Regions from separate parts of the Desulfuromusa ferrireducens genome, predicted to be linked through region 2. Evidence: riboswitches for the same ligand, from Rfam matches in the RefSeq annotation. Region 2 holds a riboswitch; the other holds the start of a gene.

Region 1 (15,931 bases), 1.0 Mb from region 2:
GGCACAGTGCGGGAGCCCACTTTCTTCGTCAAAGAGGAAAAGCAATGCTGTTAAAGCTGGAAAACGTCTTTGATCGGTTCTCGGATCTAATGGGCTGGATTGCCGGTTTGCTTAATCTCGTCATGTTGGGCAATGTTTTCTATGATTCCATCATGCGCTATTTCTTCAATTCCGGCTCTATCGCCATGCAGGAAATGGAATGGCACTTGTTCTCGGTCGTTTTTCTGTTTGGTATGGCGTTCGCTCTCAAGGAGGACGGTCATGTCAGGGTTGACATCCTCTATGATGGTTTTTCTCCCCGCTGGAAGGCGATCGTCAATATCGGCGGGGTTCTGCTGTTTTTACTGCCGCTGAGTGTGCTGATCATCAAGGGATCTTTCTGGTATGTGCAGGAAGCCTATATGTCGCAAGAAATCAGCGGGGATCCGGGTGGCCTGGGGATGCGTTGGTTGATTAAAGCGATGATCCCAGCTTCATTTATTTTTCTGATTATTTCCTCGTTCGGTTTCATTCTGCATAACATCAATATCTTTAGGGGTCTAGAAGATCCTCCAGAGCATCATATTGAAGACAATGTGCTGTAATCGCCGCGGTTTTTGACTTAGCGATGCCCAAATGGATAGCAATGGAAGCAACTCATTTAGATAGGATAAGGTTGGCATGATCGGTCTCATAATGTTCGGCGTTGCCCTCATTTTGTTGCTCGTCGGTTTTCCCGTTGCCTTTACTTTCGGCGGAGTGGCCGTATTCTTCGGCGTGCTGGCCGAAGCCGGGCCGCAGATGTTTGCCATGATGCCGCACCGGATCTGGTCGATCATGAACAATACTATTCTGATGGCCATCCCCCTGTTTATTTTTATGGGAATTGTCCTGCAGAAGTCGAATCTTGCAGAACGCCTGCTTGAATCGATGGGATTTTTGTTTGGCGAGATCCGCGGCGGGATTGCTATCTCGACGGTGTTGGTTGGGGCGTTACTGGCTGCTTCGACCGGAGTTGTCGGTGCCAGCGTCGTTGCCATGGGGGTGATCTCCCTGCCGGTCATGCTCAAGTATAATTATGATAAAAAACTCGCCACTGGAGCCATTTGCGCGGCGGGAACTCTCGGGCAGATCATCCCGCCATCGATTGTTTTGATCATCCTCGGCGATGTCTTTCAGGAACCGGTCGGTGATCTCTTCAAAGCGGCCCTCTGGCCGGGTTTATCTCTGGTCGCTTTCTACGTTATCTACATCGTCATTATTACTATAGTCAATAAAGATTTGGCGCCACCGGTGCGTCTGGAAGAAATGACAGGAACTAAGGGGCAGCAGGTCTTTCATGCACTTAAAGCCATTATTCCACCACTGGTGTTGATCATTTTGGTGCTCGGTTCAATTCTTGCCGGGGTCGCTACGCCGACCGAGTCTTCGTCGGTTGGTGGTGTCGGTGCCATTGTCCTCGCTCTGCTCTATCGGCAGTTTTCTTTTAAAATGCTGTGGAACAGTTCTGTGGAAACCGTCAAAATCAGTGCCATGGTTTTTGCTATCCTGATCGGGGCAACTGCTTTCTCCATGGTTTTCACCTATACCGGTGGCGATTATCTGGTGGAAGAATTTATGCTGGGGCTGCCCGGAGAAAAATGGGGCTTCCTGATTCTGTCGATGCTGATCATCATGGTCCTCGGATTCTTTATCGATTTTGTTGAAATCTCCTACATTATCGTGCCGATTCTGGCACCGATTGCCGCCAATCTGGGGATTAATCCGGTTTGGTACGCCATTCTGGTGGCGATGAATCTGCAGACCTCGTTTTTAACCCCCCCTTTCGGCTTTAGCCTGTTTTATCTGAAAGGGGTCGCGCCGCCGGAAGTAAAGACCACGGACATTTATACCGGGGTGATCCCCTTTATTGCGCTCCAAGTTGTGGTGCTGGTCATTCTAGTGGTTTTCCCCGAGGTGTTCGGCATCAGTCCCCTGGCGAAGTATTGACCCCTGACGATAGAAAATGTTCAGCGCTGGTAGAGACAAAGAAAGGCCCCGCAATATCGCGGAGCCTTTCTTTGTCTTTTTAATTTTTACCTAGATCCTATTCGCGAACGAAAGTATCAATATCGGTCTCGTGAACCATGCCCATCAGGCGAGCATACTCAGATTCGATCAGCACATAGTGGTTATGGGTCGACTTGGCGTTCTCTTCGAAGATGGCGCGAACCTCGGCATCTGCAATTTTGGCGGCCATTTCCCGCAAACTCTCTTCCAGGCGCTGCTCTTTTTCCATCGCCAGTTCCATTGCCTTACGATCGGAGAAGTTAGACAGCAGGGCTTTGTCGAGATCCGACAACCACTCGCTATCCCGGTCGGGATCGGTGGCGATGAATTCTTCGAAAGAGGCCAGGTCGTCGCCGTCATATTTGTCGAAGAAGTGTTTGGCGTGCTCACGCTCTTCACGGGCCAGCAGCTCAAACGTTTTGATCGCGTCAGCATTTTTCATTTGCTTGGCAGCGATCTGATAAAAGTTCATGGCGTTTTTTTCGGTTTGTACCGAACGGACTAAAGCATTTTTGACATCGATATCACTCAGCATTTGGGTCTCTCCTCCAGTTTAGGGAATAATAAGTGCAGCTGTTATGCGGCGGCAATCGGGACGAAAGTCCGTTGCGCCAACTCCTGGTCGATCATCAACAGGCCACGGCCATCACCTGCGACCATCTTCAGTTTTTTGATGATCAGCCCGGCATTGGCTTCTTCCTCAACCTGTTCGGTGACAAACCACTGCAGACAAATCTGCGCGGCGTGGCTTTTCTCCTGTTGTGCCAGTTCCAGCAGATCGCTGATTCTTGAGGTTACGATCTGCTCGTGCGCGAGTGCTGTTTCAAAAACATTGAGGGGCGAGCTGTATTCATTGCACGGCTCGTCCATCGCCAGCATCTTTGCCCGGCCACCGGCCTCACAAACAAAGGTGAACATTTTTTCCGCGTGCGACAGCTCCTCCTGGTACTGGACGTCCATCCAGTTGGCCATGCCGGGCAGGTCTTCGGCTTCAAAATAGGCCTGCATCGCTTTGTAGATCAGGGCGGAATGGATTTCAAACTGGATCTGCTCGTTAAAGGCAGTTACAAGCTTATCGCTCATCATTGGTGGGACCTCCATTTTCAAGTTCAGATAAATACAACAGTTAATAGATGACCATTATACTCACATATTCCTAAAGCGCAAAGTTTTTCTGTGGAAAAGGAAAAAAGACAGTCTAAACCTTAGCGCAGATCTGCAATTTGTAAATTTAATCCGGCAGGAATTAATCGTTCGTTGCCAAGAGTGCGCAGGTCGATTATTCTTCACGGGCATGTTTCTCTTTATAGACGGAAATTATCGATGAAAATTTCATCCACAGAATTTATTAAAAGTGCCACCAAACCAGGAAATTATCCGCCCCCCGAGTTCGCCGAGATTGCCTTTGCCGGGCGCAGTAATGTCGGTAAGAGTTCGTTGATCAATGTGTTGGTCAATCGGAATAGCTTGGTGCGGACCTCCTCAACTCCGGGACGTACCCAGTTGCTTAACTTTTTCAATATCAACGGCAGCTTCACTTTGGTCGACCTGCCCGGTTATGGTTTTGCCAAGGTTCCGCTGGCGGTGAAAAAGGCTTGGGGACCGATGATTCGAACCTATCTGGCTTCGCGTGATTCGCTTAAGGCGGTGATTTTTATTCTTGATATCCGTCGCATTCCCCGTGAAGAGGATATCCAGATGCTCGATTGGTTGGAAGAGTTCGGGGTGCCGACCATCCCGGTGATTACCAAGATTGATAAAATCAATCGTAGTCAGCGGGAAAAACATATCAAGCAGATCGTTGCTGAAACCGGTCTGCCGCGTGATGCGTTCAGTCTTTTTTCTGCGCAAACCCGTGATGGAAAAGATGATATCTGGGAGCGCATTGAAGAGGCCTTGGAAGCCTAAATTGGCGTAAGATTGCTTTTTTTTTCGACCTCTGTTACAAACGCAGGACAATTTTTTAGTAAACTATCTAGGTGCCTGTCAGGCGTTATTAGTGCCGATGGGAGAATAGGGAAGAGGGTGCAAATCCCTCGCTGCCCCGCAACTGTAAGTGGTGATGACCGTCAGCAATCCACTGGTTCTTTTGAGCCGGGAAGGGCTGGCCAGTAAGTCGATCCACAAGCCAGGAGACCTGCCCGGATATTGACCGTAGCCCTTTCGCGGGAGAGGCGCCGGAGTCGTGTTATTCAGACCCCGGACCCGTATGGTTCCGGGGTTTTTTTATTTTGGAGCATTCGATGGAGCAGGCGATTATTCAGGTTTATACCGGGCCGGGCAAGGGCAAGACCACCGCCGCCACCGGTCTGATTATCCGCGCCCTCGGTCAAGGCTTTAAGGTGTTGCTGGTGCGCTTTCTCAAACCGGTCGATCCGCCCAGCAGTGAGTTACTGATTCTGCAACAATTGCCGGGACTAGAGATCGTCAGTGCCGGACTCGGTGGCATTGACGCCCGGCGAAGGCCGGATGAATTGAGTCGCAATGTCAGCGAAACCTTTGTTGCCGTGCGCCCCAAAGTTCTCTCCGGTGACTACGATCTGGTGGTGCTCGACGAGTTTAACGGCGTGTTGCACAAAGGCTATCTGTCGTTGGAAATGGGTTTGGAACTGCTGCGCCAGCGACCGGCGGGAACCGAACTGGTGTTGACTGGTCGCAATGCACCACAAGAGGTATTAGCTCTGGCCGATCTGGTTTCCCAGATTGAGGCTTACCGACATCCTTTTAGCGAGGGCCTTTCGGCCCGTCCGGGGATCGAATACTAACGGAGGCAGCGATGGCAGGGATGATTTATGTTACCGGTGGCACGCGCTCCGGAAAAAGCAGCTATGCCCAGCAACTGGTGGAAAATCATACCGGGAAGTTGCTCTACATTGCCCCGGCTCAGGTTGAAGATGACGAGATGGCGGTTCGGATCGAGCTGCATCAACAGGTGCGTGGCGAGCGCTGGCAACTGCTGGAGGAACCGCTTTGGTTGGCTGATAAATTGCCCGATGCCGCGAGCGGCAAAGGGGCGTTATTGCTCGATTGCGTAACCCTGTGGATCACCAATCTGTTCTTTCATTTTGAAGAGCAGCAGGGACCGGTGCTGGCAGAAGTGGATCGTCTGATCGAAATGGCCTGGCAACTGGATGAACCCCTCTACCTGGTTTCCAACGAACTCGGCAGCGGCATTGTCCCGGAAAACCGTATGGCGCGCAAGTTTCGCGACCTGGCCGGAATCGTTAATCAACGACTCGCCGCTGCTGCCGATGAAGCCTGGCTGGTGGTGTCCGGTTTGCCGGTAAAATTGAAGTAGTTTAATTACTGTAGGGGCGAGCCATGGCTCGCCCGTGGTTGCGGATGACCGATTGTCGGGCGACCTATAGGTCGCCCCTACGGGTTGTTTCAGCATAAATAGTCTGGAGAAAAAGATGGCCAAATTCAATCTGCAAGCCGTTCTTGATCGCATCCAACCGGTTTCTGAGCAGAAATTGAGCGAGCTTCAGGCGCGCATCGACCGGCAGGCCAAACCGATCGGCTCCCTCGGGCGACTGGAGGAATTTGCGCGTCGCTATGTCGCTATCACCGGTCGGGAAGAAGTGCGCGGAAAAAGAATTTATACCTTCGCCGGCGATCACGGCGTGGTTGCCGAAGGGGTCAGTGCCTTCCCGCAGGCAGTGACGCCGCAGATGGTTTTCAATTTTGTCGACGGCGGCGCTTCAATCAATGCCCTGGCCCGACATGCAGGTGCCGAAGTGCTGGTGGTTGATATGGGCGTGGCGACCGATTTCGAAGATCTTAGTGGATTGGTCAAACGCAAGATTGCCAAGGGCACCGCCAACTTCACTGCCGGCCCGGCGATGAGCCGCGAGCAGGCACTGCAGGCTTTGGCGACCGGCGTTGAAATGGCGCAGCAGGCAAAAGCGGACGATATCGATCTGGTCGGCACCGGCGACATGGGGATCGGCAATACGACCCCGTCGGCGGCGATTGCCGCTTGCATCTGCGGCTTGCCGATCGATCAGGTCACCCACCGTGGCACCGGGATCGATGATGACGGTCTGGCGCGGAAAGTTGCTGCGATCAAAAAAGGGCTGGAAGTCAATCAACCGCAGGCCACTGACCCGGTCGACGTCTTGGCCAAGGTCGGTGGTTTTGAAATCGGCGGGATTGCCGGGTTGGTCCTCGGCTGCGCGGCCGAAGGAATACCGGTGGTGGTCGACGGTTTTATTTCTACTGCTGGAGCCTTGCTCGCCTCCGAACTGCATCCACAGGTGCGCGATTATATTTTCGCCGCCCATCAATCGGTGGAGATCGGCCATCACCACATGCTGGTCCGGATCGGTCAACAGCCGATGCTCGATCTCGGCCTGCGGCTTGGCGAAGGAACCGGCGCCGCTCTGAGCATGACCCTGATCGAAGCAGGTCTGCAGGTGCTGCGCGAAGTTCTGACCTTTGACGAAGCCGGTGTCACCGCAGGGGAGGACCAGTGAGGCAACACTGGGATGATTTTCGCACCGCGTGCGCTTTTCTGACCGTCTTTCCGCTGGCCAATAACCTGCCGATGGATAACCCGCGGCTCGGCCGCAGCATGGGTCTGTTCCCGGCGGTCGGTCTTGTGCTGGGGCTGCTGCTGGTGCTCTGCAACGGGTTGCTGACGCCGCTGCTGCCTCGTGCGGTCGTTGATTGTCTGCTGCTACTTTTGTTGGTTTTCGCCACTGGAGCCCTGCATCTGGACGGGGTTGCCGATATGGTTGACGGCTTGGCCGGCAGTCGCGATCGGCAACGCAGTCTGCAAATCATGAAGGACAGCCGGGTCGGTGCCATGGGCGTGGTCGCGCTGGTGATGGTGCTGCTGCTCAAGTATCTGTGTCTCTATCATGTGCCACTGGCGCAGAAGAGTGCCGCGCTGATTCTGATGCCGACCGCCGGGCGCTGGTGTCAGGTATTTCTGGCCAACTGTTCCAGTTATATCCGTTCCGAAGGAGGCACCGGCTCGGTCTTCGTCGATCATGTCAGCGGTAAAGAACTGCTGCGCGCCAGTTTGACAATGCTCTTGGCCAGCCTGGTCCTGTTTGCTTTCAAGGGGCTGTTTCTGGCGGCCCTGCTGCTGCTCTTTGCAGCGCTGCTGATGCATTATTTTGAACGCCGTCTCGGCGGGGTGACCGGGGATGTACTCGGTGCCGCGACTGAGCTTGTTGAAGTCTTCTGCTTGCTGCTGATACTGGCACTCTATTGAGGTCGATATGAAAGCTACCCGCATCCATCTGTTACGCCACGGTCAGGTCGAAGGTTTTAAGCTGAAACGCTACAACGGCCAAGGGGACATCCCGTTGACCGATCTCGGTCGTCAGCAGTCGGCCGCCTTTGCTGGACGTTTTCAGCACCGAAAGCTGGCCGCCATCTACTCCAGTGACCTACTGCGTTGCCGTACCGCCGCCGACCAGATCGCCCTGTTGCAGGAACCCCGGCCGGTTTACAAACAAGAGCTGCGCGAATTGCATATCGGCGATTGGGAAGGGCAGACCTGGGGGCAGTTGCAAAAGGAATATCCCGAACTCTGGCAGGCTCGGCTCGACGATATTGTTAATGTTGCTCCACCCGCCGGAGAAACGTTGCTGCAGATGGCGCAGCGGGTCCGGCCGGTGATCAAGGGAATTATCGCCGACCATGCTGGCGGCGAGATCGTCATCATCGGTCACGGTGGCGTCAACCGGGTTATTTTGCTCGACGCCATTGGCGCTCCTCTCGAGCGACTGTTTCATATCGAACAGGATTACGGTTGCCACAACATTATTGATTACTTTACCGACGGTATCGCCGTGGTCAACAAACTCAACGGCTGATGGCGTCGCAAAAAGTCCGCCCCACGGTGTTGCCGATTTTGCTCGAGACCTTGACATACTGATGTATGCCTTCGCCCTCGCGCAAAATCGACGCCTTGTTGGACGAAATTTTTGCTTAGCCATTATTGTATTCGAGAACATGCATGATTGAAGATAAGATCCCCGGACTGCTGATCGCCGCACCAAGCAGCGGCAGTGGCAAGACCAGTCTGACCCTCGGTCTGATGGCGGCTTTAAAGCGACAGGGACTAGTCGTTGCGCCGTTCAAGATCGGTCCCGATTATATCGATCCCGGTCATCACGCGGCTATCTGCGGCCGGGCCTCACATAACCTCGACAGCTGGTTCTGCAGCAAACTGCAGGTGCGTGACACTTTCGGCACTGGTGGCGTTGGAGCTGATCTGGCAATAGTCGAAGGGGTTATGGGGCTGTTCGATGGCGTCAGCGGCGATTGCGAAGATGGCAGCAGCGCACAGATTGCCAAGTGGCTCGGGCTGCCGGTGATTCTGTTGGTTGATGCGCGTTCGCAGGCGCGCAGTTTTGCGGCCCTGGTCAAAGGGTTTTGCGATTTTGATCCGCAGCTGCAGATCGCCGGTGTTATTGCCAACCGGATCGGCAGTGCCCGCCATGCGCAGCTACTGCAGGAAGCGATGGCTTCAACTCCCGGTTTGCCGCCCTTGCTCGGTTGCCTGCCGCGGCAGGAGGATATCGCCCTGCCGGAGCGGCATCTGGGGCTGGTGACCGCCGAAGACTTATCGGGCAATCATGGCGAAAAATTGGCCGATTGGGTCGAGCAGCATCTCGACCTGAAGCAGTTACAACGGTTGGCCAGCAGTTCCGTTCGCGTAGCGACTGAAGAACCGAAGCCAGCGGCAGAAAAAAAACTGCGCATCGGCGTTGCCCGCGATCGGGCCTTCTGTTTTTACTATCCGGAGAATCTCGCCTTGCTGGAACAGGCTGGAGCGCAACTGGTTGTCTTTTCGCCGTTGACTGATCCCTGTCTTCCGGAAGGACTTGATGGCATCTATCTTGGCGGTGGTTATCCGGAACTGCACGCTGAGCAGTTGTCAGGAAACATCGAATTGCGGCAGCAGATTCGGCAGCAGGCAGAAAACGGTTTGCCGATTTACGCCGAGTGTGGCGGGTTTATGTATCTCTGTCGGGCGATCGATGAAAAACCGATGTGCGATGTTTTTCCCGCAAACGCGAAGATGCTGGCTAAACGGCGGGCGCTCGGCTATCGACAACTCGATTTGATTGCTGCTACGCCGCTGGGCCCAGTCGGCACTCAGGTGCGCGGTCACGAGTTCCACTATTCTGAAGTTGAGATGCCGGACTCGATCGAGCCGTGTTATGCGCTGAGCCGTCGCGGTGGCGAGCAACTCGGTCGTGAAGGATATCGAATCAATAATGTTTTAGGCTCTTACGTGCACCTGCATTTTGGCAGCAACCCGCAGGTGGCGGAGAATTTTGTCAATTTTTGTTTACAGCAAAAAAAATGAAGATATTAGTAGGGGCGACCTATAGGTCGCCTCGGGCGAGACATGTCTCGCCCCTACACGTTAATAAATGCAGGAGGAAGTTGCAGTGAAAACCCAGATCGAATTAGCCCGCGAGGGCGTTGTTAGTGAGCAGATGACGGCAGTTGCCGCACGAGAAAATCTCTGCGCAGAATATGTCCGCGAGCAGGTCGCCCTCGGCACCATCGTTATTCCTTGGAACCACAACCGCAAGCCGAAAGCGGTCGGCATCGGTAAAGGGCTGGCGACCAAGGTCAATGCTTCGATCGGGACCAGTAGCGATATCGTCGATTATGCTGCCGAAATTCGCAAAGCCAAGGCGGCTGAGGCGGCCGGCGCGGATACCCTGATGGAGCTGTCCGTCGGTGGTGACCTTAATCGGGTGCGCCAAGAAGTGATCGCCGCCGTCGATCTGCCGGTCGGCAACGTGCCGCTTTATCAAGCCTTCTGCGAGGCGGCGCGCAAGTATGGCGATCCGAACAAGCTCGACGAAGAAATGCTTTTTGACATCATCGAGCAGCAGTGCGCCGACGGCATGGCCTTTATGGCGGTGCATTGCGGCATCAACCTCTACACCATCGAGCGACTGCGCAAGCAGGGCTACCGTTACGGCGGTCTGGTTAGCAAGGGTGGCGTGTCGATGGTCGCCTGGATGATGGCCAACGGCAAAGAGAACCCGCTGTACGAAAAATTCGATCGGGTGGTTTCCATCCTGAAAAAATACGATACCGTGCTCTCGCTCGGTAACGGCCTGCGCGCCGGTGCCATCCACGACTCCCATGATCGGGCGATGGTTCAGGAGTTGCTGATTAACTGCGAGCTGGCTGAGCTCGGTCAGGAGATGGGTTGCCAGATGCTGGTCGAAGGACCGGGGCATATGCCGCTCGATGAAATTGAGACCAATATCAAGCTACAAAAACGGATGAGCAATGATGCGCCCTACTATATGCTCGGTCCGATTTCCACCGATGTTACCCCCGGTTACGATCATATCTCCGCCGCGATCGGTTCTGCCCAGTCGAGCCGTTTCGGTGCCGACCTGATCTGTTACATCACCCCGGCCGAACATTTGGCGTTGCCGAATGAGCAGGACGTTGTCGATGGCGTTAAGGCGTCCAAGGTTGCGGCCTACATCGGTGATATGAATAAATATCCAGAAAAAGGCCGCCAGCGGGACAAGCAGATGAGCAAGGCGCGGCGCGATCTGGACTGGCAGAAGCAGTTTGACCTGGCGCTGTTTCCGGAAGATGCCAAAGCGATCCGCGCCAGTCGGGTCCCCGAAGATGAAAAGACCTGTACTATGTGTGGCGATTTCTGTGCCTCGCGGGGCGCAGGAGAGCTGTTCAAAAAAGATCTGTGCGGCGATAAAATCTGATGTAGGGGCGACCCGCTGGGTCGCCCGCCATTTTTGTGGAATCCCGTGAAATCAATTACGGGCGACCTGTAGGTCGCCCCTACGTGAAAAGGTCGACTGATGTCTGAAGGGCCAACCGTTTTAAAACCGGAAGAGATCGAAAGCGAGAGTTTCCGCATCATCGACAGTGAAATCGGTCCGCACCAGTTTGATGACCAGCAGTGGCCGGTCGTGCGGCGGGTGATTCATACCAGCGCCGATTTCGAAATGGCGGAGCAGATGCACTTTTCCTGGAATGTGGTCGACAGTGCGGTGATGGCCTTGCGTTATGGGGCAAAGATTCTCTGTGACACCAACATGGTGCTCTCCGGGGTCAACAAAAGTCGCCTCGGCAAGCTGGGTAGCAGTGTTGTTTGCCATGTTGCCGATCCGCAGGTGGCACTCGATGCCAAGGCCGAAGGGTTGACCCGTTCGACCTTCGCCCTGCGCAAAGGGGTGGCGGAAGGGTGCAGTATCTTTCTGATCGGCAATGCCCCGACTGCCCTGTTCGAACTGTTGCGCCTGGTCGAGGCGGGTGCAGTGCAGCCCGATCTGATCGTTGGTGTGCCGGTCGGCTTTGTCGGTGCTGCTGAATCGAAAGCGGCGCTGTTGGCTACCGATCTGCCTTACATTGCTATCGAAGGTCGCAAAGGGGGGTCGGCTATTGCCGCCGCAATCCTTAACGCGCTGATGATTCAGGCTGATGGCTAAAGATCCGCTGCGCAGTGGTTATACTACCGGCGCTTGTGCTGCCGCTGCGGCCAAAGGCGCGGCGCTGCTGTTGCGTGATGCGGTTGCCGAAACGGTCGAAATCACTTTGCCAACGGGTGTTACTGCTGAATTTAAGCTGCATGGGCAGGCGGTTAGCGCTGGTGTGGCTTGCTGCTTTGTTATCAAGGATGCCGGTGACGATCCAGATGTTACCCACGGCATCGAGATGCATGCTGAGATGCAGCGCACGGACGTTCCTGGTTTGCGGATTGTTGCCGGAACCGGTATCGGTCGGGTGACCAAGCCGGGTTTGGCGGTGGCCGTCGATCAGCCAGCCATCAACCCGGTTCCACGGCAGATGATTAATCAGGCGGTGGGCGAGGTTTTTCCAGAATCTGCTGGTTTGCAGCTGACCTTGTCGATTCCCGATGGCGTAAAGCGGGCAGAGAAGACCCTCAATGCCCGGCTCGGGATCCTCGGCGGTTTGTCGTTGCTTGGGACTACTGGCGTGGTTCGACCTATCTCGCACAAGGCCTGGACCGACACCTTGGAAGTGGCAATCGATGTCGCCCTGGCCGCCGGAGTCGAAACGGTGGTGTTGTCGACCGGGCGCACCAGTGAACTGGCGGCGCAGCAGTATTTTACGCTGCCAGAAGAAGCCTTCGTTATGATGGGCGACTATATCGGCTATACTCTGGAAGCCTGTCACCGCAAGGGGGTGTCGCAGGTTGCCATTTCCGGTCAGTTCGCCAAGCTGTTGAAAATTTCCTGCGGCCATCCGCAGACCCATGTGCGCCATTCGCAGCTCGATCTTAAGCAGTTGCTGCGCTGGGGCAAAGAGATCGATCTTGACGCTGCTGCTTGTCAACAGCTAGAGTCGATCAATACCGCTCGGCAGGTGTTGGAAACTTACGGTGCTGATTCCCTTTTGGTTGAGCGGGTTGGTCGTGAGGCAATGACTATTTGTCAACCACAGGTGCCGGGCAGTGACTTGTCGATGCTGTTGGTTGATTATCATGGGCAGGTGGCGAAAGTTTTCCGTTGAAATATCCTAAATTGTCCATCCCCCAAGGGAGGCGAAAAGAATGAAATCGATTCATGTCATCGGTGCTGGAATTGCCGGTCAGGAAGGCTTTACTCCGCAGGCGCTGGAGCTGATCTGTCAAGCTGATTTGTTGCTCGGAGCCGGGCGACTGCTGGAGCTGTTCCCGGAATTTCCCGGTGAAAAATTGACCATCGGTAAAAACCTGGCCGAAGTGGTGACCCGTCTGCAGGGGTGCGATTGCCGTGCCGTAGTGCTGGCCTCGGGTGACCCGCTGTTTTTTGGTATTGGCCGCTATCTGCTGCGCAACCTACCGGAAGAATTGATCGAATTTTTGCCCAATGTCACTTCGGTGCAGTACGCCTTTGCCAAGATCCGCGAGCCCTGGGACGATGCGGTGTTTGTTTCCGCCCACGGTCGGGAGTTGAAGGATGCCGTCGACCGGATTGTCGCCAACGATAAAGCGGCCGTGTTAACTGATGATACCAACACTCCTGGTGCCATTGCGCGTGAGCTGCTTAGCCGACGGCGTGGTGGCTACAAGGCCTACCTTTGCGAGAACCTGGGGACCGATGAAGAGCGGATTCGGATCACCGATGTCAAGGGCTTGCTTGAGTTCGACGCGGCACCACTCAACGTGCTGTTGTTGATCAAGGAATACGAGGACGATGCCCATCAGTATGTGCCGACCCTCGGGATTCCCGATGATGAGTTTGTTTCGGTCAAAAAGCTGATTACCAAAGAAGAGGTGCGGGTGGTGACCCTGGCCAAGCTTAAGCTGCGTCACGATATGTGTCTCTGGGATGTCGGTGCCGGTTCCGGTTCAATCTGCGTTGAAGCCGATCACCTGTTGCCGAACGGCCGGATTTTTGCTATCGAGCGCAATGAAGAGTGTCGTCAGTTCATCAAGGAAAACCTGCGCAAGTTCAACACCCGTAACGTTTCCTTGATCGAAGGGGTCGCTCCCGATTGTCTGGAAGAGTTGCCCGATCCTGACCGGGTCTTTATCGGTGGCAGCGGCGGCCGGCTTTGGGATATCCTCGATACCGTCGATCATCGTCTGGCGACCGGTGGGCGGATTGTCCTGAATGCCGTGACTCTCGATACCCTGACCGCCGCCAACGAGTATTTCGGCAATGCCGGTTATCAGGTCGAAGTGGTGACGGTCAACATCTCCCGTACCCGACCACTCTCAAACTACAAAATGTTCGAGGCCTATAACCCTGTTTATATTATCACTGCGGTCAAAGAATAATGGCGTACCCATCAGAGTGAAGAAGGTTTAGGTCATGGTTGGAAATATTCTTAAAGTGGGGCAGGTACTGTTTGTCGGCGCCGGTCCTGGCGATCCAGAACTGATTACCGTCAAAGGGCTCAAGGCGTTGCAGCAGGCCGAAGTGGTGGTTTATGCCGGTTCGCTGGTCAATCCGGCACTGCTGGCCGAGTGCCCGGGCGGCTGTGAAATTCATGACAGCGCGCCGCTCAACCTCGACCAAGTGCTGGAGATATTGATCGCTGGTTGTCGGGCAGATAAGAAGGTTGTCCGTCTGCACACCGGAGATCCGTGCCTTTACGGGGCGATCCAGGAGCAGATGGAAGCCCTTGATGCCGTCGGCATCGACTATGCGGTGATCCCCGGAGTGACAGCCACCTTCGCCGCTGCCGCCAGCCTCAAGCAGGAGTTGACCCTGCCCGGCGTTTCCCAGACCTTGACTCTGACCCGTTTGGCCGGCCGCACCCCGGTGCCGGATAAGGAACAACTGCAGCGGCTGGCACAAAACGGTGGCACCCTGTGTCTTTATCTGTCCGTCGGCATGATGGACAAGCTGGTCGCCGAACTGCTGGCTGGTGGAACCTTCACTGAACAGACGCCGGTGGCCGTGGTTTATCGTGCCAGTTGGCCGGATGAGCGGACTGTTGAGGGCACGTTGGCAGATATTGCCGAAAAGGTTGCCCAGGCCGGTATTACCCGACAGGCGCTGATTTTGGTCGGTGAAGTTCTCAATGCCCGCAGCAAGGGGGTGCCGGAGAAGTCGAAGCTCTACGATCCCGGTTTCGAGCACGGCTATCGGAAAGTTTAAGCACCGTACTGTAGGGGCGACCCATGGGTCGCCCGCGTAAGGACCTATGAAACTCGCCATCGTCGCTATCACCTCTGGAGGGGCACAGCTTGCGCGCCAGCTTGGTGCCGAATTGCCGGAGGCACGGGTTTATCTGCCGGAGAAATTTCGTGGTGGCGACGATTGTGAATATTTTGATCAGCCGTTAGCGATCTGGTTGCCGCAGCTGTTCAGCGAGGTTGAACAGCTGATCTGCATCATGGCGACCGGTATTGTGGTGCGGATTCTCGGTCGTGAGCTGCAGGGCAAGGACCAGGACCCAGCCGTGGTGGTGATGGATGAAGCGGGGCAGTTTGCCATCAGCCTGCTCTCCGGGCATCTCGGTGGTGCCAACGATCTGGCCCGCCGACTGGCAACCGTCAGTGGCGCAACGGCGGTGATTACTACGGCAACCGATGTCAACAACCTGCCGGCCTGGGATCAGGCCGCACGTGATGCCGGACTGGTGGTTGATCCGGTCGCGCACCTGAAGACCCTCAATCGACTGTTGCTCGAAGGGGGCAAAATTGGCCTGGTTGACCAGCGCCGGCGGATCTCTGGAACCTTTGCCGGCGTGGTGGGGGTGACTCGCTACGAGAACTTCGCCGCTGCCACCCGTTCGACTGCCGATGGTCTGGTTTTCGTCACCCATCGGTTTTTGCCGCATTTGCAGAATCAGCCGGAAATGCTGGCCCTGCGGCCGCGTGATCTGGTGGTCGGGATCGGCTGCAATCGTGGCACCAGTGCCGAGGAAATCGAAACAGCGGTGCGCAACAAGCTCAAGCAGTCGTTTCTCGCCTTTGCCAGTATCGCCTGCATTGCCAGTATCGACGCTAAACAGGATGAAGTTGGACTGCTGGAATTCGCCGAAAAATTCCGTTTGCCGTTGCAGTTCCATACCGCCGAACAGTTGAATCAAGTCGATATGCCCAGTCCGGTTTCATTGCATGCGCAAAAAGCGGTCGGTGCCAAGGGCGTCTGTGAACCGGCGGCGCTGCTCTCCTCCGGAATGGGGGAGATGCTGATCCGCAAGCAGAAGGTCGGCAACCTGACCCTGGCGGTGGCGGAAATTCAAGATTAGGTATTTGTAGGGGCGACCCGGTGGGTCGCCCGATCACCACGGGCGACCCACCGGGTCGCCCCTACAGTTTGTCTGGATATACGAAATGACAGGAAAACTCTGGGTCGTCGGGCTGGGTCCCGGCGACGTTTTACATTTGACTCCGGCAGCACGGGCGGCTATCGAACAGGCCGACTGCATTGCTGGCTATAAAACCTATCTTGAGCTGATTCCCGAACTGATCGAAGGT
Region 2 (15,931 bases):
GTTTGACGAGGCTGCGCCACTGGCCAAGCGGATCCGGCTGGAGATCAAGCAGGAACATTTTCCCAGCGTGGGGCAGTTGACCGTCAGTCTGGGGGTTGCCCAGTTACGGACCGACGACAGTATCGATAGCCTGATTCAGCGGGTCGATCAGGCTCTCTACCGGGCCAAGCAGACCGGGCGCGATCGGGTCGTCTATGAGTCGCCACACTCCGAAGCAAGCTGATGGTATTTCGCAGACAAGCTTCGGCGATTACTCCCGCCAGTCCCGCTTGCCAATCCGAATGATCATGGTCGTCATGTAGTTTAAATCCCCCGGGATCCAATCTTCCAAGCTGTCAACCAGCAATTCACCATCACCCTGTTCGGCGCAACTGACCAGTTTGCTTGTCGCCAGCAGGTCGCGTTTTTTTAGCAATTCCAACAGTTGTTCAATCACCCCGGCTGCTTTGTAGAGCACCAACGTTTCGCAGTGATCGAGAGCGTTTTCGACTGCAGCTATATCGGTTGCTGACATCAGGGTCAGTCGGTCTTCCTGCAGGGTCAGCGGGTCGTGAAAGCGGCTGGCGCCAATCTGAAAAGCGCTGATGCCGGGAACCAGGTGGATTCTCTCTTTTTCAACGTCGTCGGAAAGGCCATAGAGCAGGTAGCTGGTTGTGGCGAAGATCAGCGGGTCACCGATGGTGATCATTGCGACTGATTTACCCTGCTGCAGTTTTGCCAATACATCGCCGGCAACGCTATTCCAGCGTTCGCGCGTGGTATTGCCGTTGCGCTGCATTGGGTAGTTAACCGTCATCACCTGTTGCTCTGAAAGGTAGGGTTCGATGGCACTGAGCGCCAGTGAACGGTTGCTCCCTTTGGCTTGCGGGGTGAGGATAATATCGGCCGACTCGATGATCTTGACTGCTCGTACCGTCAACAGGTCGGGCGAGCCGGGGCCGATGCCGACGGCGTAGAAGTGTCCGGGTTGGGCTTGCATTATATATCCTTCGTTGATTCTATTTTGTAGGGGCGACCTACAGGTCGCCCGCGTGTGGGTAAACGAAAATCCAGGCGACCCATGGGGCGCCCCTACCTTATTGTCGCTCTATAAAATAGCGATTCAATTCCAGCACATTATCAAAGCTTTGTGTGTTGGCTCGTGAATACTGCAATTGGTCGACTTGCAGGTAATCTGCTTTTAGGAGTAGGTACTGCCCCCGTTCTGTCGGCGGCGTCGGCTGCTGGTTCATCGGCCCGACCTGCCAAAGGTAGATCTCCGGTTGCAGGGCCAGCACCGCCTCGGGATTAAAGCGCAGCATCTTGCGCGATCCGCCGCTGACCAACTTACCGCCGGCGGTTTCGATAATATCGGCGAGGATGTTTTTTGTCCCGGCGATGGTCAGCGGGACTTCGGTGATTTCGTAGATAACGCGTGGCACCGGTGCAATGGTTTGCAGCGCTTTAAGCTTCTGGCGCTGCGCTTCAATCAGTTTCAGGCCCTGTTCTTTGCGGTCGATCAGGCTGGCCAGTTGGCGCGTTTGCTGGAGAATCTCTTCCAACGTGTTTGGACTGTAGTAGAAGATCTTTGCCGCAACAGCGCTGGCCATCGCTTGGGAGAAGAACTTGTTGGAAGAGACCACCAGTAGGTCGGGGCGCAGCGAGGTGATGATTTCCAGGTTCGGGCGGATGTGCGAGCCGACTTTTTTTGCCTGCGGGAACTCCACAACGTTACGGGTTTTGCCGACCACCAGTCCGCTGGCATCGAGTTTTTCGATGATGTCGGCCGCCGCCGGAGCGAGCACAATAATCCGCTGGAGCGCGTAACTATTGGTGCTGAAAAGTAAAAGCAGCAGTGCCGCGAGTAACCTGGACATCGTAGGTCTCCGTAAGAAGTTCGGCCGTCAGTTGCTCACGGCTGACATCGGCCAGCAGCTTGCCCTTTTTCAGCAGCAGGAAACGCTGGAAAAATTGCTCGGCGAGATTAACATCATGGACCGGGGAGATAACCGTCTCGGCGCGACTGGCGAGGCGTTCGAAAATCTCCAGCGTATGGCGGATATCGAGACCGGCGTTCGGTTCGTCCAGGTAGATGATCGGGGCCTGCTGGTTGAGTACCCGGGCCAGCATCACCCGGCGTTTTTCGCCGCCGGAAAGCTGATTGAACTGTCGCTGCCGCAGGTTTAACAGGTCAAGCATTTCCAGTTGCTGCTCGCTGAGCTGTTTATCCTGCGCGCTGAAGCTGTTACCGCGACTGTGCGGGAAGCGGCCGAACAGCACCACCTCTTCGACGCTGAAGGGGAAAATGACTTCAGAAAACTGCGGCAATAGGGAGAATATGTGCGCCCGTTCGGCAACCGGAATCTGCTTCAGTCGTCGGCCGTCATAACTGATCGCGCCTTGACCTGACAGTGTTCCACAGAGCAGTTGCAGAAGGGTGCTCTTGCCGCTGCCGTTTTCACCGAGGATGGCGACCTTTTCGCCGGCTTGAATCTGCAGTTCATCCAGTTGCAGATGGAACTCAGCGCGGCTAAAACTCAGCTTTTTGACCCGCAACTCAGCCATGCCAGAACCTCTCACGGCGGGTTTTCAGCAGGTAGAGAAAGAAGATGCCACCGAGCAGGGCGGTGATGATGCCGACCGGCAGTTCGGCGCCGCCGGGGATGATGGTGCGTGAGGCGGCATCCGCCAGCACCAGCAGCAGCGCGCCGAGCAGCGAGGAGAAGAACATGTTTTGCTGCATATCGCTGCCGAACAGGCTGCGGGCGACATGCGGCACGATCAAACCGACGAAACCGATAATGCCGGTATGGCTGACCGCTACGGCGACCAGCGCGGTGGCGACGACAAAGGAGAGGGTGCGCAAGCGGTCGACATTGACGCCAAGGCTTTGCGCCGAGTGTTCATCGAGGGCGAGCATATTCAATTGCAGGGCGCGGCCGTTGAACAGCAGGTAGGCGACCACGAAGACCGCCGTGCAGAGCAGCAGCTTGCCCCAGTCGACCACGAAGAAGCCACCCATCAACCAGAAAACGATCGATGACAGCGAGTCTTCGAAAAAATACTTGGCGAAACTGATCACCGAGGAGGCGACAATATTCATCACCACGCCGGCTAGAATCATGGTGACCGGGTTGATGACACCATCTGTTTTTGACAGCCGGTAAACGGTCATCAGGCCGATCAAGCCGGTGGCCAGCGCGGCGATTGGTACCAGTGCCACCGGCAGGCCGAAGGCGATCGCTAATACCGCGCCGAGAGCCGAAGAGCTGGCGGCGCCGGTGGTGAAACTGTCGGCCAGCGGGTTTTTCAGCGTCAGTTGGTAGACGCTGCCTGAAAGGCCGAGCATTGCGCCGATGACTGCGGAAAACAGGACCCGCGGTAGCCGCAGTGAAAGCAGGATGTCGCGCTCAACCGGGCTGGCAGCAAGCGGGTTGATGGCCGTTGAGCCGACCAGGCAGGCGGCGGCCAGGGTCAGCAGAAAGATGATGATGAGCAGTTTTTTCAAATTTCGACCTTGGCAACGATCCGTTTGGCGATCAGAAATAGTACCAGCAGGATTCCCGCCAATACCCCGAACAACGCATAATCAATCTCCGCCCCCGGTGTCAAGGTGGCACGGATCAGCTGCGTCGAGTAGGTCAACGGGAAGATGCTGGCGACGGCGCGGATCGCCAGCGGCATCTGTTCGACCGGGAAAAATGTCCCGGAGAGAAACATCATCGGGGTGATCAGGAAGGCATTGATGGTCGCCTGGTCGCTGTGACTTTTAACGATCATCGCCGCAACAAAACCGAGCAGGGCAAAGATCGCCAGATGCAGCAACAGGGCGAGCAAAAACAGGGGGCCGAGGCGTAGGCTGACACCGCAGAACATGCTGTAAATTGCGATGATGGCGACCGGGATCAGCCCCTTGGTGATGCCGTAGCAGGTTTCGCCGACGATGATCTGCCAGCGCTGTAGTGGTGCCAGCAGGTACTCTTCAAAAACCTTGAAATAGAAGCGCGAGATGTTGATCTCGGTGGCGATGCTGTAGGCCTGATTCATGCTGCTCATGGTCAGCAGGCCGGGGAGCAAAAAGGCCAGGTAATCGACGCCGCCGACTTGAGCGCCGCGACCGACGCCGTAGCCGAAGGCGAGCAGAAACAGTGCCGGGGAGACCGCCGAAGCGAGCAGGGTTTTGAGCAGCTTGCGGCGCAGGATCAGTGTTTCACGCAGGTAGATGGCGCGCGCGCCGTGCAGCATCATGGTTGCCTCTTTCGTAAGAAAGAGCAGTCAGGCATGGCTAAGCAAAAAACGCCAGCTGCAAGGCGCGCAACTGGCGAGCAATGAAGCGTACACCAGTACGCTGAAGCAGCGAGATCAATTGCAGAAACAAAGCAGATGGTTTTTTTTTGTGACGCCATCATGATTCGATCCTTTTGCCGGTTAACCGGAGAAAGACATCTTCCAGCGTGGTCTCGCGGATGCGTACCGAGGTGTCGAGCTGTTCCAAGCGTTGCAGTGCCGCCGGTCGGTCGTTAAAGAATTCGTTGTGGATGTCGTCCTCTTGATAGATGTCGAGGACAAAATTGCCGGCCGATTTTTTTAATTGGTCCGGGGTGCCTCCGGCGATAATTTTTGCCTGATCGATAATCAGTACCCGGTCGGCCAGTGCCTCTGCTTCTTCAATATAGTGGGTGGTGAGAAAGACGGTGCAATTCTGCTCCTGGTTGATGCGGTGCAAAAAGGCCCACATCTTGCGCCGACTATGCGGGTCGAGACCGACGGTCGGTTCATCCAGGAAGAGGATTTCCGGTTGATGCAGCAGGGCGCGGGCAATGACCAGTTTGCGTTTCATGCCGCCGGAGAGCTTGCCAGCCGGGGTATCGCGTTTGCTTTTCAGATCGGCAAATTCGAGGCAGCTGTCGATGCGTTGTTGCAGTTTTTTTCTGGACATGCCGAACAGCCGGCCGTGAATCAGCAGGTTCTCGGCGGCGGTCAGTTCGCGGTCGAGGTTGTTGTGCTGTGGCACCACGCCGATCAGGCGCTTGACTGAGAGGCGCTGCCGGTCAAACAGTTCGCCGTGATAGCGGATTTCACCAGCATCGGCTTTGAGCAGCCCGGTGAGCATGTTGATGGTGGTGGTTTTGCCGGCACCGTTCGGCCCCAAAAAGGCGAACAACTCGCCGCGGCCGACACGGAAATCGATGTTGTCAACGGCAAGCGTCTTGCCAAAGCGGCGGGTCAAACCGGCGACTTCAATCTCACAGGGGCGGCCGTTGCAACTGAGGGCTTCAGCGCAGCTCAATCCCGGCCTCCGTGGCAGCATCCTGCAAGTGATTGATGAATCGTTGCCGAACCTTCGGATTGTCGCCCAGCCCGTGCATGCTGGCACTTACTTCAAGGCCGGCTGCTGTCAGTTGGGATTTCCAGGAGTCGCTCTCCTCGCCGGCCATATCGTTGCTGGCGTGATCACCGGCAACCACCATCAGCGGCTTGAGCAGAACTTTCTGCTTGCCAACCGTTGTCAGCTTGTTCATGACCGTTGCGAAACTCGGCTGTCCTTCGACCAGACCGACCAGGGTTTTGACCTGGGGATAACGCAAATTCATCAACTGCTCGAATTCGTAATACAGGCCGGTGGACAGGTGGTCGTTGCCATGTCCCATGTAGATCAAAACCGCCTGTTGCTGTGCGGCCAAATCCACGTCGTCGCTCAGGCTTTCGACCAGGGCTTGTAAGTCTTCGTGGTAGGGGTGCTCAGTGCCCCAAGTCCCCATTAGTGGTCGACCGAGAGAGATCTTGTTGAAGGGTTGCCAGCGCGTTTTATGGGTTTTAATTGACTGCAATCCATCGATATAAGCCGCGACATCGAGGAATTCCTCACCGTGGGTCAGCAGGGTGGGCTGCACGACGATGGTTTTGTAGCCCTGATCCTGAAAGTCGGCGAGGGTGCCGAGCACGTTTTTGATCCGATAGAAATATTCGGGGACTTGCGGGTGGGCGCTGCGGTAATTGGCATCGGTTGCCCGAGCGTGCCATTTTTTGCGGATAATATTGGAGGTGAAGGCCATCTGCACCGGAGTCTCCGGATAGGTCGCCTTAATATCACGGACGATCGCCAGCAGCGAATCGACCGCTGAAGGATAGCTGGTGCCGAAAGAAGCGACGACGATGGCGGTTTTTTCAGCGCTGGCGTTTTTGTCTTGCATGGCGAAACTTCCTCCGCAGCAGAACAGGCAGATGAGCACAGATATTAGCAGGTTTTTCAGAACAGGGTATCGCATGGTGATCCTCCTCGTAGATCGAAAAAAAGCCTCCGGCAAGCTTCCGGAGGCCGGGTACACCCGTCCCTCCGACTCTGTTTGCCATCCACAGCCAGTTGCGGTTTCCAGGCAGGCTTTCTGACTTCGGGATCATGCCGAACTTTTCACCCTTCCCACCAGATGTGTCTATTGGAGATTCTGGCAGTGGGCTCTACTTTGAAAAGTTCAGTCCCCCGTTACAGCGGCGGGTCCGCGGGAGAATTTCACTCCACTTTCCTGCACCTGGAACCGATGAAAATAAAAAGCCCGCAAACCATAAAGGTTCGCGGGCTTCATCCGTTTTAGAAGCGTTGCGTTGTGCCAATCTCCCATAGTCCCGGGGAGGGTAAGGCCTTTTGTCCAGCAGGTCTTCTGGCTTGCGAATCGTCCTCGGGGCCGCCTTCCCGTGCGCGATATCAAGCACAGTGGCATTGTGGCCCTTCGTCCTCGCTCACAGCGGCGGGTCCGCGGGGGAATTGCACCCCTCTTCCCTTGGCTGGACAAAGTCAATAATGTTTAAGTGGCCGTTATACGGCAGCTGCTGGTTTTAAGTCAAGCGTTGTGCTTTATTTGGTCAGGGTCGAATCTTTGTAGGGCACGAGTAAAATCTGGATACGGCGATTCAGCGCTTTGCCCTCAGCATCGGCATTGCTGGCGATGGGGCGATACTCACTGTAGCCGGAAGCGACCAGACGATCGCCCGGCAGGCCGACCTTGTCCTGCAGAAAGTGGACAACGCTGGTGGCCCGCGCAGTCGAGAGTTCCCAGTTGGTCGGGAAGCGCTCGCTCAAGCGGCTGCTGATGCCGACGTTGTCAGTATGGCCTTCGATTTGCAATGCTTTTTCGGGGAAGCTGTTAAGCACGTCACCGAGGCTTTGCAGGACCTTTTGGCCCTCTTTTTTGATTTCAGTTTTACCGGAGTCGAAGAGAATCTTATTCTGCAGATTGACCGACAATTGTCCTTCCAGATTGGAGATGGTCAGTTCGCCCCGTTTAATCTCCTCTTCGAGAGCTCCGACCAGTTGATCGTAGGTGTTTTTAACTTTGGCTAAACGGGCCTCCCGGGCAATTTTTTCCTTCTCCACCTGCTGCTGCAGTTCTTCGATGGTCGCCAGCATTTGCTCGTTGATTTGTTGCATGTCGGCCAGTTGGTCTTGCATCGCCGCAATCCGTTGTTGATGGCGGCTGAGGTCACCTTCTTTGCGCTCCTGTTCCGCACCGGCCGCCAACAGGTTTCGTTGTAGTTTGGAGTTTTGTTGCAACACGTCAACCAAGCGCGCATTCAACTTTGAGAGCTCGTCCTGGAGGTCTTTTTTGCCCTGGCGGAGTTGCTTCGTGTCGGCGCTCATCTGGCTGACGTCACGACTGAGTAAATCAGCTTCATTGACCTTTTGTTGGTAGGTATTCTGACTGACACAGGCACTTAGCCACAGGGTCAGGAAAAGTAGTGCTGGTAATAATATCCTTTTCATTTTATCTCTCCTTGTATAAAAGCTAAGCGCGACCGGTTAATCAAAGACCCATTTTTATCACAAGTCACGGAAATGTAAAGAGGATTTCCGCTGCAAGAACAGCCATTTTCGGTTGCGGGATGCGATCTCATTATGCTATAGCTTGAAGCTCGTTTAGAGAGTGAATCTGACTGTTTTTTCAAGTACGTTGTGTCTGTTTGGAGAGTGTTGATGCAGTTTGAAATTGAGCGGATTATCCGTACCGCTTTAGAAGAGGATATCGGCCTTGGTGATGTAACCACTGAAGTCACTGTTGCTGCCGATACGGTGGCGCGTGCCCAGTTGGTTGCCAAAGAGGATTTTACCCTGGCCGGGATCGATATCGCGGCCACGGTTTTTCGCACTCTTGATCCTGCCGCTAATTTTGAAAAGTTGCTCGAGGATGGACGCAAGGTCAAGCGGGGCGAAGTTCTTGCCTGGATCAGAGGGAAGGCCTCGGTTTTGTTGCAGGGAGAACGGGTCGCCCTGAACCTGCTGCAGCGGATGAGCGGCATTGCGACTTTAACCGCATGTTACGTCGATCAGGTCGCCGGAACGGGGACTTTTATTGTTGATACTCGTAAAACCGTGCCTGGTTTGCGCGCCCTCGATAAATACGCGGTCCGCATGGGTGGCGGACGCAATCATCGCATCGGTCTGTTCGACGGCGTGTTGATCAAGGAAAATCATGTCGCCGCTGCCGGTGGCATCACCGCAGCGATTGAGCGAGCGAAGCTGAAATTGCCACACACCTTGAAGATTGAGATCGAAACCCGCAACATGGAAGAGGTGCAGGATGCTCTGGCGGCCGGTGCCGATATCATTATGCTCGACAATATGACGCTTGACGAAATGCGTCAGGGCGTCGAATTGATCTCTGGCCGCGCGCTGGTTGAAGCCTCTGGCGGGGTCAATTTGGAAACGGTCCGTGATATTGCCGAGACTGGTGTTAATATTATCTCGGTCGGTGCCTTGACCCACTCGGTTAAGGCGGCTGATATCTCCATGTTGTTCGATTGATGGCGTCGCAAAAATACCATCCTGCGGTGTTGCAGGTCATGATCAAGATCTCGACATACTTTTGTATGTCTTCGTCCTTGCTCAATCCCGCTGCCTAGCAGGCCGAAATTTTTGCTTAGCCACCGTAGCCACCGGTCTTTCTAAGCCTATTAAACTGGAGCGCTTTTGACCTCACGCGATAAGATCCTCAGCTTGTTTCGCCGTCAACCCGAAACTTTTATCTCGGGACAGGAGATCAGCCAAACACTGGCCATCTCTCGGGCCGCAGTGTGGAAGCAGGTTGAGTCGTTGCGTGAACAGGGCTTTGAGATCGAAGCGCAGCGGTCACGCGGTTACCGTCTGCTCGGCGGGCCGGATCTGATGCTCGCCAGTGAGATTGAAAAGGGGCTGGGCTGCAAATGGCTCGGTTCTTCACTCCACTGTCTCGCCGAAATCGATTCCACCAACGCTCGGGCGCGCCAACTGGCGGAAGAAGGTGCTGCCGACGGAACGGTCATTATCGCTGACCGACAAAGCGCTGGCCGCGGACGACTTGGCCGGCGCTGGGAATCCCCATCAGCTGTTAATCTCTACTGTTCCATCCTGCTGCGCCCACAAATTCCGGTTCAGCAGGCTCCGCAAATGACCTTTCTTTCCGCTGTCGCGGTCGCTGAAACACTTCAAGAACTTTATGCATTATCTGCCCGGGTTAAGTGGCCCAACGATATCCTGGTTGGCGGAAAAAAAATCGCCGGACTTTTAAATGAGATGAATGCCGAAACCGAGCAGATCCATTTTGTTATTCTCGGTATCGGTATCAATCTGAATATGACGACTGAGCAATTCCCGGAGCAGCTGAATTACCCGGCGACTTCGGTTTTTCTGGAACGCGATGAAAAGATCGACCGGGTTGCTTTTGTGCGTGCTTTTCTGCAACGACTCGATGGCTATTACGGTGAATTTCTGGCCGAGGGGTTTGTGCCGATTCGGCGTCGCTGGGAAGCGCTTTGTGACTTGATGAATGCACGTGTTCAAGTTGAACATTGGCAGGGAACTGTGGTTGGTTTGGATAGTGACGGAGCCTTACGTCTGCAACTGGATGATGGCCGGGTGGAACGGATTCTGGCCGGCGATGTCAGGCCCTTGTAATATCGATATCTAAAAGAAGGATTGAAGACTGATATGTTGCTGGTGATTGATGTTGGAAATAGTAACACTGTCCTCGGGATCTACCAGGGGCAGGAATTGAAGCAAGATTGGCGGGTCGGGACCGATAAATATCGTACCGTTGACGAATATGCCATGCTGATCAACGACCTGTTCCGGTTGTCTGGGCTGAGTTTTTCCGATCTGGACGATGTGATCGTCTCCTGTGTTGTTCCGCCCATGTTAAATACGCTGGAAATGCTCTGTCGGCAGTATTTTGAATTAACCCCCTACGTCGTCGGTCCGGGAATCAAGACCGGGATGCCGATCAACTATGAGAATCCGCGCGAGGTTGGTGCCGACCGGATTGTCAACGCGGTGGCTGCCTATGAGCAATGTCACTGCAGCCTGATTGTGGTCGATTTTGGCACGGCCACGACCTTTGATGTCATCTCTGCTGATGGCGCCTATCAGGGCGGGGCGATTGCTCCGGGTGTCGGAATCTCTGCCGAAGCCCTGTTCGATCGGGCCAGTAAATTGCCGCGGGTGGAGTTTTCCCGGCCACCGCAGATTATCGCCAAGAACACGGTCAACAGTATGCAGGCAGGGATTTTCTTCGGTTATGTCGGCTTGGTTGAGGGGATTGTCGGGCGGATGAAGCTGGAGATCGAACCGGAACCCAAAGTTATTGCTACCGGTGGACTGGCGGCACCGATTGCCGCGGCGACCGATTACATTGACTTGGTGGAGCCGCTTCTGACCCTGGAAGGCTTGCGGATTTTATACCAAAGGAACCGGCAATAATCCGGTTTTTGTTAGCAACACCCAGTAACACTTTTCTTTGCGACGTTGCATAACGTTGTTCGTCTGGAGGGCTGCCTGTAATTATACGGGACTCCGCTGATGGTTCCATTCTTATCCGGAAAAGGAGCGATTCATGGGAAAGTACGACACGACAAAATTGAGAAATCTGGGGATTGTGGCGCACAACAGCGCCGGTAAAACGTCACTGGTTGAGGCGATCCTGTTTAATACCGGCATGACCGATAAACTGGGCAAGGTCGACGATGGCTCCTCGTTGATGGATTTTGAAGAAGAAGAGATTAAACGGCAGGCGACTCTGAGTTCCAGCCTCAACCACTGTACCTGGAAAGACCACAGTCTGCATATCGTTGATACTCCGGGGGTGAGTAACTTTTTGCATGATACGCGCCGCTGTCTGAGAGTTCTTGGCGGTGCCGTGGTGATTGTTTCGGCCATCTCCGGGACCAAGTCGCAGACCAAGCAGATCTGGAACTGGTGCGACGATTTTGAAATTCCAAGGATCGCCTTTGTCAACAAGATGGATAAGGATCGCGCCGACTTTCTCAAGGCCGTCGATGACATGGAGAAATCGCTCGGTGCCCGTAGCGTTATCGTCACCATGCCGATCGGTGCCGAGGAAGGTTTTAAGGGGACCGTTGATCTGATTACGATGCGCGCCCGGATCTACAAGTTTGATGAAAAAGGGACCTACGACGAAGTCGACATTCCGGCTGAGATGATGGATGAGGCCTTGCGGTTGCGCGAGCAATTGTTGGAGGCGATCGCCGAGTCGGATGATGAGTTGATGGAGAAATACCTCGAAGGGGAAACCCTGAGCGAGGAGGAGATGCTGCGTGGGTTGCGCGAAGGGGTTTTGACCAGCGTTTTTACCCCGGTTTTTTGCGGCAGTGCCACGGCCAATATTGGCATCCGGCAACTGATGGATTACATCGTCGCCTGCCTGCCGTCACCGATCGACAAGGGGCTGCAGATTGGAGTTAAACCGAATAGCGATGAGCCGCTCGAGCGGCAGCCGAGCGAAGATGAGCCCTTCTCGGCAATGGTCTTTAAGACGATTAACGACCCCTATGCCGGCAAGCTGAGTTTGATGCGGGTTTATTCGGGCACCTTGAAGCCGGACACTGTGGTCTACAATCCAAATAAGGACGAAAAGGAACGGATCGGCAATATCCTGGAAATGGAAGGGAAAAAGCAGGTGCCACTGGCTGTGGCTGCCGCTGGCGATATCATTGCCGTCCCCAAGCTCAAGGAAACGGCGACCGGCGATACGCTCTGTGATCTGAAAGAACAGATCATGTATGAGCCGCTGGTGCCACTCAAACCGATTATTTCCTTTGCCATAGAAGCCAAGAGCAAGGGTGATGAGGATAAAATTTACACCGGACTGCAGCGTTTGATGGAAGAGGATCCGACCCTGACGACCTCGCGCGATGAAGAAACCAAGGAAATGGTGATTTCCGGGATGGGCCAGATTCACCTCGAGGTCGCCGTTGAACGCCTTAAGCGTAAATATGGTGCCGAGGTTATTCTCAAGGAACCGAAGGTTCCCTATCGCGAAACGATCCGAGCCTCGACCCAGGTCCAGGGTAAGTACAAGAAACAGTCGGGTGGACGTGGCCAGTTCGGTGATGTCTGGATCGAAGTCAAGCCGAAGCTGCGCGGCGATGGTTATGAATTTATTGATAAAGTGGTCGGCGGTTCGGTGCCGCGCAACTATATTCCTGCTGTGGACAAAGGGATCAGCGATGCGATGAAAACCGGTCCCCTGACCAAAAACCAGGTGGTCGATGTCGAGGTCACCCTCTATGACGGTTCATACCACTCGGTCGATTCCTCGGAGATGGCTTTTAAAGTCGCCGGTTCGATGGCCTTTAAGAAGGCGATGGAGGTCTGTAAACCGATTCTGCTCGAGCCGGTGATGGCGCTTGAGGTGACCGTTCCCGATGATTGCATGGGTGATGTTATCGGTGATCTCAACTCCCGCCGCGGCAAGGTGGTCGGCGTTGAACCGCAGGCGAATAGCCAGGTGATCCGCGCAGAAGTGCCGATGGCTGAAGTGCTGCGTTATGCTCCTGAACTGCGCTCAATGACGTCCGATCGTGGTATGTTCTCAATGGAGTTCAGTAAGTACGAAGAGGTCCCTTCTCACCAGACGGCAAAAATTCTGGCTGATTTGGAAAAGGCTTAAAGCCAGTATCAGGGGCATCTCCTGCAGATGCCCCTGATATTGTTTCAGTACGACGTAAATACGTATATAGATGAGGAGACCGGTTGGATGGCGGAGCAGGATGATCTGTTTAACAAAAATATCGATCTGGAGAAAGCCGAGGATTTGTCCGTAACCGGCGACACGGCAACGGACTCAGCGGTTCCTGATCCATTGTCCGCCGCGGGTGATGGGACTTCCCCGGATCAGATTGCTCTGTCAACAAAAGGGCAGGAGAGTCCGCTTGAGGTCGATGGTGATATTGCCGGTAGCGGCATTGCGACTGGCGAGGTACGAGCGGTTGCACCCCCTCCCCGGGCAGCCGCTTCCAATTTATTATTGCTGGTGATGGTGTTGGTTGTGGCTCTGTTTGGAGTTGCCTATTATTTTATCAGCGGTGGTTTGTCGAGTCAGGCACCGCCATTGAATCAGGTGCAACGACAACAGACGCCGGAGCGACACGTCATCGACAAGCAGGTTGAGGTTGAAGTTGTCGAGCAACAACAGATCGTGACGGTCGAAGCTCAGCCGGCCCCTGTAGCGAAAAAAACAGAAGCCGCCGCAACACAGGTTGTCTCCACGGTTGAACAAACGAAGCAGAAGGCAGTAGCTGTCGCCCAGCCGCTCGTGGCTACGGCTACGGACACCGCTCAGGTGACGCCTCTCTATCAGGTGCTGGTTGGTCCTTTTTTAAGCAAGGCGGCGGTTGCAACAGCGTCCACTCAGTTGCACGATCTTGGTTTTGCAGCGCAACCGATCAAGGGGCGTGGCATGGTGACGATGACCCGGTTGCTGGAGGGCCTCTATCCACGGGATGTCGCCCAGGACCGTTTAACTCAATTAAAAAAACGCATTGGTGATGCATTCATGTTGCCTGCTGGCGATAACTGGGCCATTTACGTCGGCTCATTTCATGATTCAGAACGGGCCGGCAAGTATGTAGAAATGTTGGCGGCAAAAGACGTTACGGTGACACAGGTTAGCAGTGACGTTGAGATGAATGGTAAAATGTTGATTGCTTCGCAGACTGATCAACAAACCGCTCGACAGATTGCTGAGCGGATCGCAAACTCAGGCCTGAAAACACAGGTCGTTCGTAAATAATCATCACCGCTAGTTTTTGGCCGGTGACCTAGGAGCAGCATTCTTTGTCAGAGAAGCAGAACGGACCCGAAAAGGTCCAAATGAAAATTCCGGCCGAAGTGGCCAAAATAATGAGCAAGTGGGGTGGACACAGTGTCCGTCTGGCGGCAGCCCGTGGGGCGTTGCCGATGTCAGGCCCCAATCTGGTGACGGTGCTCTTCATCTTTTATCACGGTGATAACGAAGAGCTGAAAAAAGAATCGCTGGAGACGTTTAAAACCCTGCCGGCGAAAATACTTTTGTCGGCACTCAGCAATGCTGAACTGCACTTTTCTATCGTTGATCTGGTTGTGCGCGTGCGCTACCGAGATTCGGTGGTGATGGTCGCGGCGCTAGCCCATCCCGCCATTAGTTTGCGCAGCCTCGTTTTTCTTGCCGAGCGCAGTTCTGGTGATGTGCTTGATATGCTGTCGCATGATGATGAAAAGCTACTCAAGATGCCGGCGTTGCGCGCGGCAATAATTAATAATCCCCATGCCGACAAAGTAACGAAACTCCGGCTTGGCTGGATTGAACCTCCGCCAGAACCTGAGCCAGAGCCAGAAGAGGACCCTGAACCGCAGTCGGGACAGGAGACCGCAGTTTCCGCTGATGATGAGGAACAAGCCGAACAGGAATTTGGTGAGTTTGACGAAGAAACACTCTCCAAGTATCAGTCACTGCAGAATATGGCGGTCTCTGAGAAGATAAAAATGGCGCTGACTGGGGATAAAGAGTGGCGAACACTGCTTATCCGTGAAGCAAATAAGTTGGTCAGTTCGGCGGTTCTGAAAAACCCGCGCATTTCCGAAGGGGAAGTGCTTGCCGTGGCAAAAAACCGCAGTGCCAGCGATGATTTGATCCGTATTATCCTGCTCAATCGAGAATGGATGAAGAAGTACGAAATGAAAAAAGCGCTGGTTGTACATCCGCGCACGCCGCTGCAGAAGTCGATGCGCTTTATGACCTTTTTAAGCGAAAAAGATATTAGAGAGCTGGCCAAGAGTCGCAATGTGTCACAAGCAGTTGTTAATAACGCACGGCGGATGTTAGCCAGCAAGAAAAGGTGAATTATGTCTCGTGGTAGTATCATTGCTGTTTGTACCAGCGAAAAAAAAGGTGAACGGAAAAAAGACGTTTGCAGTTGCGCGTTAATTGAAAACTTTGGTCTGGCAGATGATGGCCATGGTGGTGATTGGCATCGTCAGGTAAGTTTGTTAGCTGAGGAGAGCATCGATAAGATGCGCGCTGCCGGGTTGGATGTCGGGCCGGGCGATTTTGCTGAGAATCTGACAACCCATGGGCTGGAACTTTTTACCCTGCCGATCGGGACGTTGCTGCGGTTACAAAGTGGTGCCGAACTTGAAATTACCCAGATTGGTAAGGAGTGCCACACCCGCTGTGCCATTTATCATCAGGCTGGCGACTGTGTGATGCCGAAAGAGGGGGTTTTTGCCCGGGTTCTTACGGCGGGGCAGGTGAGTAACGGCGATTGGATCGAGGTAGTTTCTGACGGAGTGGAGAAAGGAAGCGATTGATGAGTCAGATTGAGTACCGAGTCGGTGTTCTGACCCTGTCCGATAAGGGAGCCCGCGGCGAGCGGGAAGATGAGAGTGGTCAATTACTGAGTGAGCTAATTGCTCCTGTCGGCAGCGTCGCTCGTTATCAGGTTATCCCTGACGATCCTGATAAAATTGTCATGTTGCTGACCAGTTGGGTCGACGATTTACACCTCGACCTGATTCTGACCACGGGCGGAACCGGACTGAGCCCACGTGATCTGACCCCACAGGCAACCGAAAGGGTGCTTGATTATCAGGTGCCGGGAATGGCCGAGGCGATGCGCAGTGCCAGTATGGCGAAAACACCGCACGCAA

Evidence for each region. A riboswitch is a leader RNA that binds a small molecule or an ion and turns the genes downstream of it on or off. The one in region 2 is predicted to bind cobalamin.
Region 1: it holds a riboswitch for cobalamin, as region 2 does, so the genes downstream of both, ACZ5PT_RS07355 (cob(I)yrinic acid a,c-diamide adenosyltransferase) here and ACZ5PT_RS11885 (sirohydrochlorin cobaltochelatase) in region 2, are expected to answer to the same signal.

Annotation. Positions count from the first base shown of each region.
Region 1 covers NZ_AP042415.1:1,618,130-1,634,060, forward strand. Annotated here, with positions in the region: gene ACZ5PT_RS07330 (TRAP transporter small permease subunit) at 45-584, shown strand; gene ACZ5PT_RS07335 (TRAP transporter large permease) at 661-1,968, shown strand; gene ACZ5PT_RS07340 (ferritin-like domain-containing protein) at 2,066-2,563, opposite strand; gene ACZ5PT_RS07345 (ferritin) at 2,605-3,114, opposite strand; gene yihA (ribosome biogenesis GTP-binding protein YihA/YsxC) at 3,352-3,936, shown strand; cobalamin riboswitch at 3,989-4,187, shown strand; gene ACZ5PT_RS07355 (cob(I)yrinic acid a,c-diamide adenosyltransferase) at 4,272-4,793, shown strand; gene cobU (bifunctional adenosylcobinamide kinase/adenosylcobinamide-phosphate guanylyltransferase) at 4,805-5,326, shown strand; gene cobT (nicotinate-nucleotide--dimethylbenzimidazole phosphoribosyltransferase) at 5,442-6,503, shown strand; gene cobS (adenosylcobinamide-GDP ribazoletransferase) at 6,500-7,249, shown strand; gene cobC (alpha-ribazole phosphatase) at 7,257-7,856, shown strand; gene ACZ5PT_RS07380 (cobyrinate a,c-diamide synthase) at 8,000-9,358, shown strand; gene thiC (phosphomethylpyrimidine synthase ThiC) at 9,444-10,751, shown strand; gene ACZ5PT_RS07390 (precorrin-8X methylmutase) at 10,851-11,480, shown strand; gene cbiD (cobalt-precorrin-5B (C(1))-methyltransferase CbiD) at 11,473-12,525, shown strand; gene cbiE (precorrin-6y C5,15-methyltransferase (decarboxylating) subunit CbiE) at 12,566-13,777, shown strand; gene cobM (precorrin-4 C(11)-methyltransferase) at 13,812-14,603, shown strand; gene ACZ5PT_RS07410 (cobalt-precorrin 5A hydrolase) at 14,650-15,702, shown strand; gene ACZ5PT_RS07415 (cobyric acid synthase) at 15,788-15,931, shown strand, end outside.
Region 2 covers NZ_AP042415.1:2,627,937-2,643,867, forward strand. Annotated here, with positions in the region: gene ACZ5PT_RS11850 (diguanylate cyclase) at 1-223, shown strand, start outside; gene cobI (precorrin-2 C(20)-methyltransferase) at 251-979, opposite strand; gene ACZ5PT_RS11860 (ABC transporter substrate-binding protein) at 1,077-1,856, opposite strand; gene ACZ5PT_RS11865 (ABC transporter ATP-binding protein) at 1,807-2,544, opposite strand; gene ACZ5PT_RS11870 (FecCD family ABC transporter permease) at 2,537-3,487, opposite strand; gene ACZ5PT_RS11875 (ABC transporter permease) at 3,484-4,227, opposite strand; gene ACZ5PT_RS11880 (ABC transporter ATP-binding protein) at 4,385-5,269, opposite strand; gene ACZ5PT_RS11885 (sirohydrochlorin cobaltochelatase) at 5,256-6,248, opposite strand; cobalamin riboswitch at 6,339-6,528, opposite strand; cobalamin riboswitch at 6,612-6,782, opposite strand; gene ACZ5PT_RS11890 (OmpA/MotB family protein) at 6,833-7,738, opposite strand; gene nadC (carboxylating nicotinate-nucleotide diphosphorylase) at 7,949-8,776, shown strand; gene ACZ5PT_RS11900 (biotin--[acetyl-CoA-carboxylase] ligase) at 8,942-9,904, shown strand; gene ACZ5PT_RS11905 (type III pantothenate kinase) at 9,938-10,705, shown strand; gene fusA (elongation factor G) at 10,839-12,914, shown strand; gene ACZ5PT_RS11915 (hypothetical protein) at 13,002-14,036, shown strand; gene ACZ5PT_RS11920 (hypothetical protein) at 14,117-15,124, shown strand; gene ACZ5PT_RS11925 (MOSC domain-containing protein) at 15,128-15,592, shown strand; gene ACZ5PT_RS11930 (MogA/MoaB family molybdenum cofactor biosynthesis protein) at 15,592-15,931, shown strand, end outside.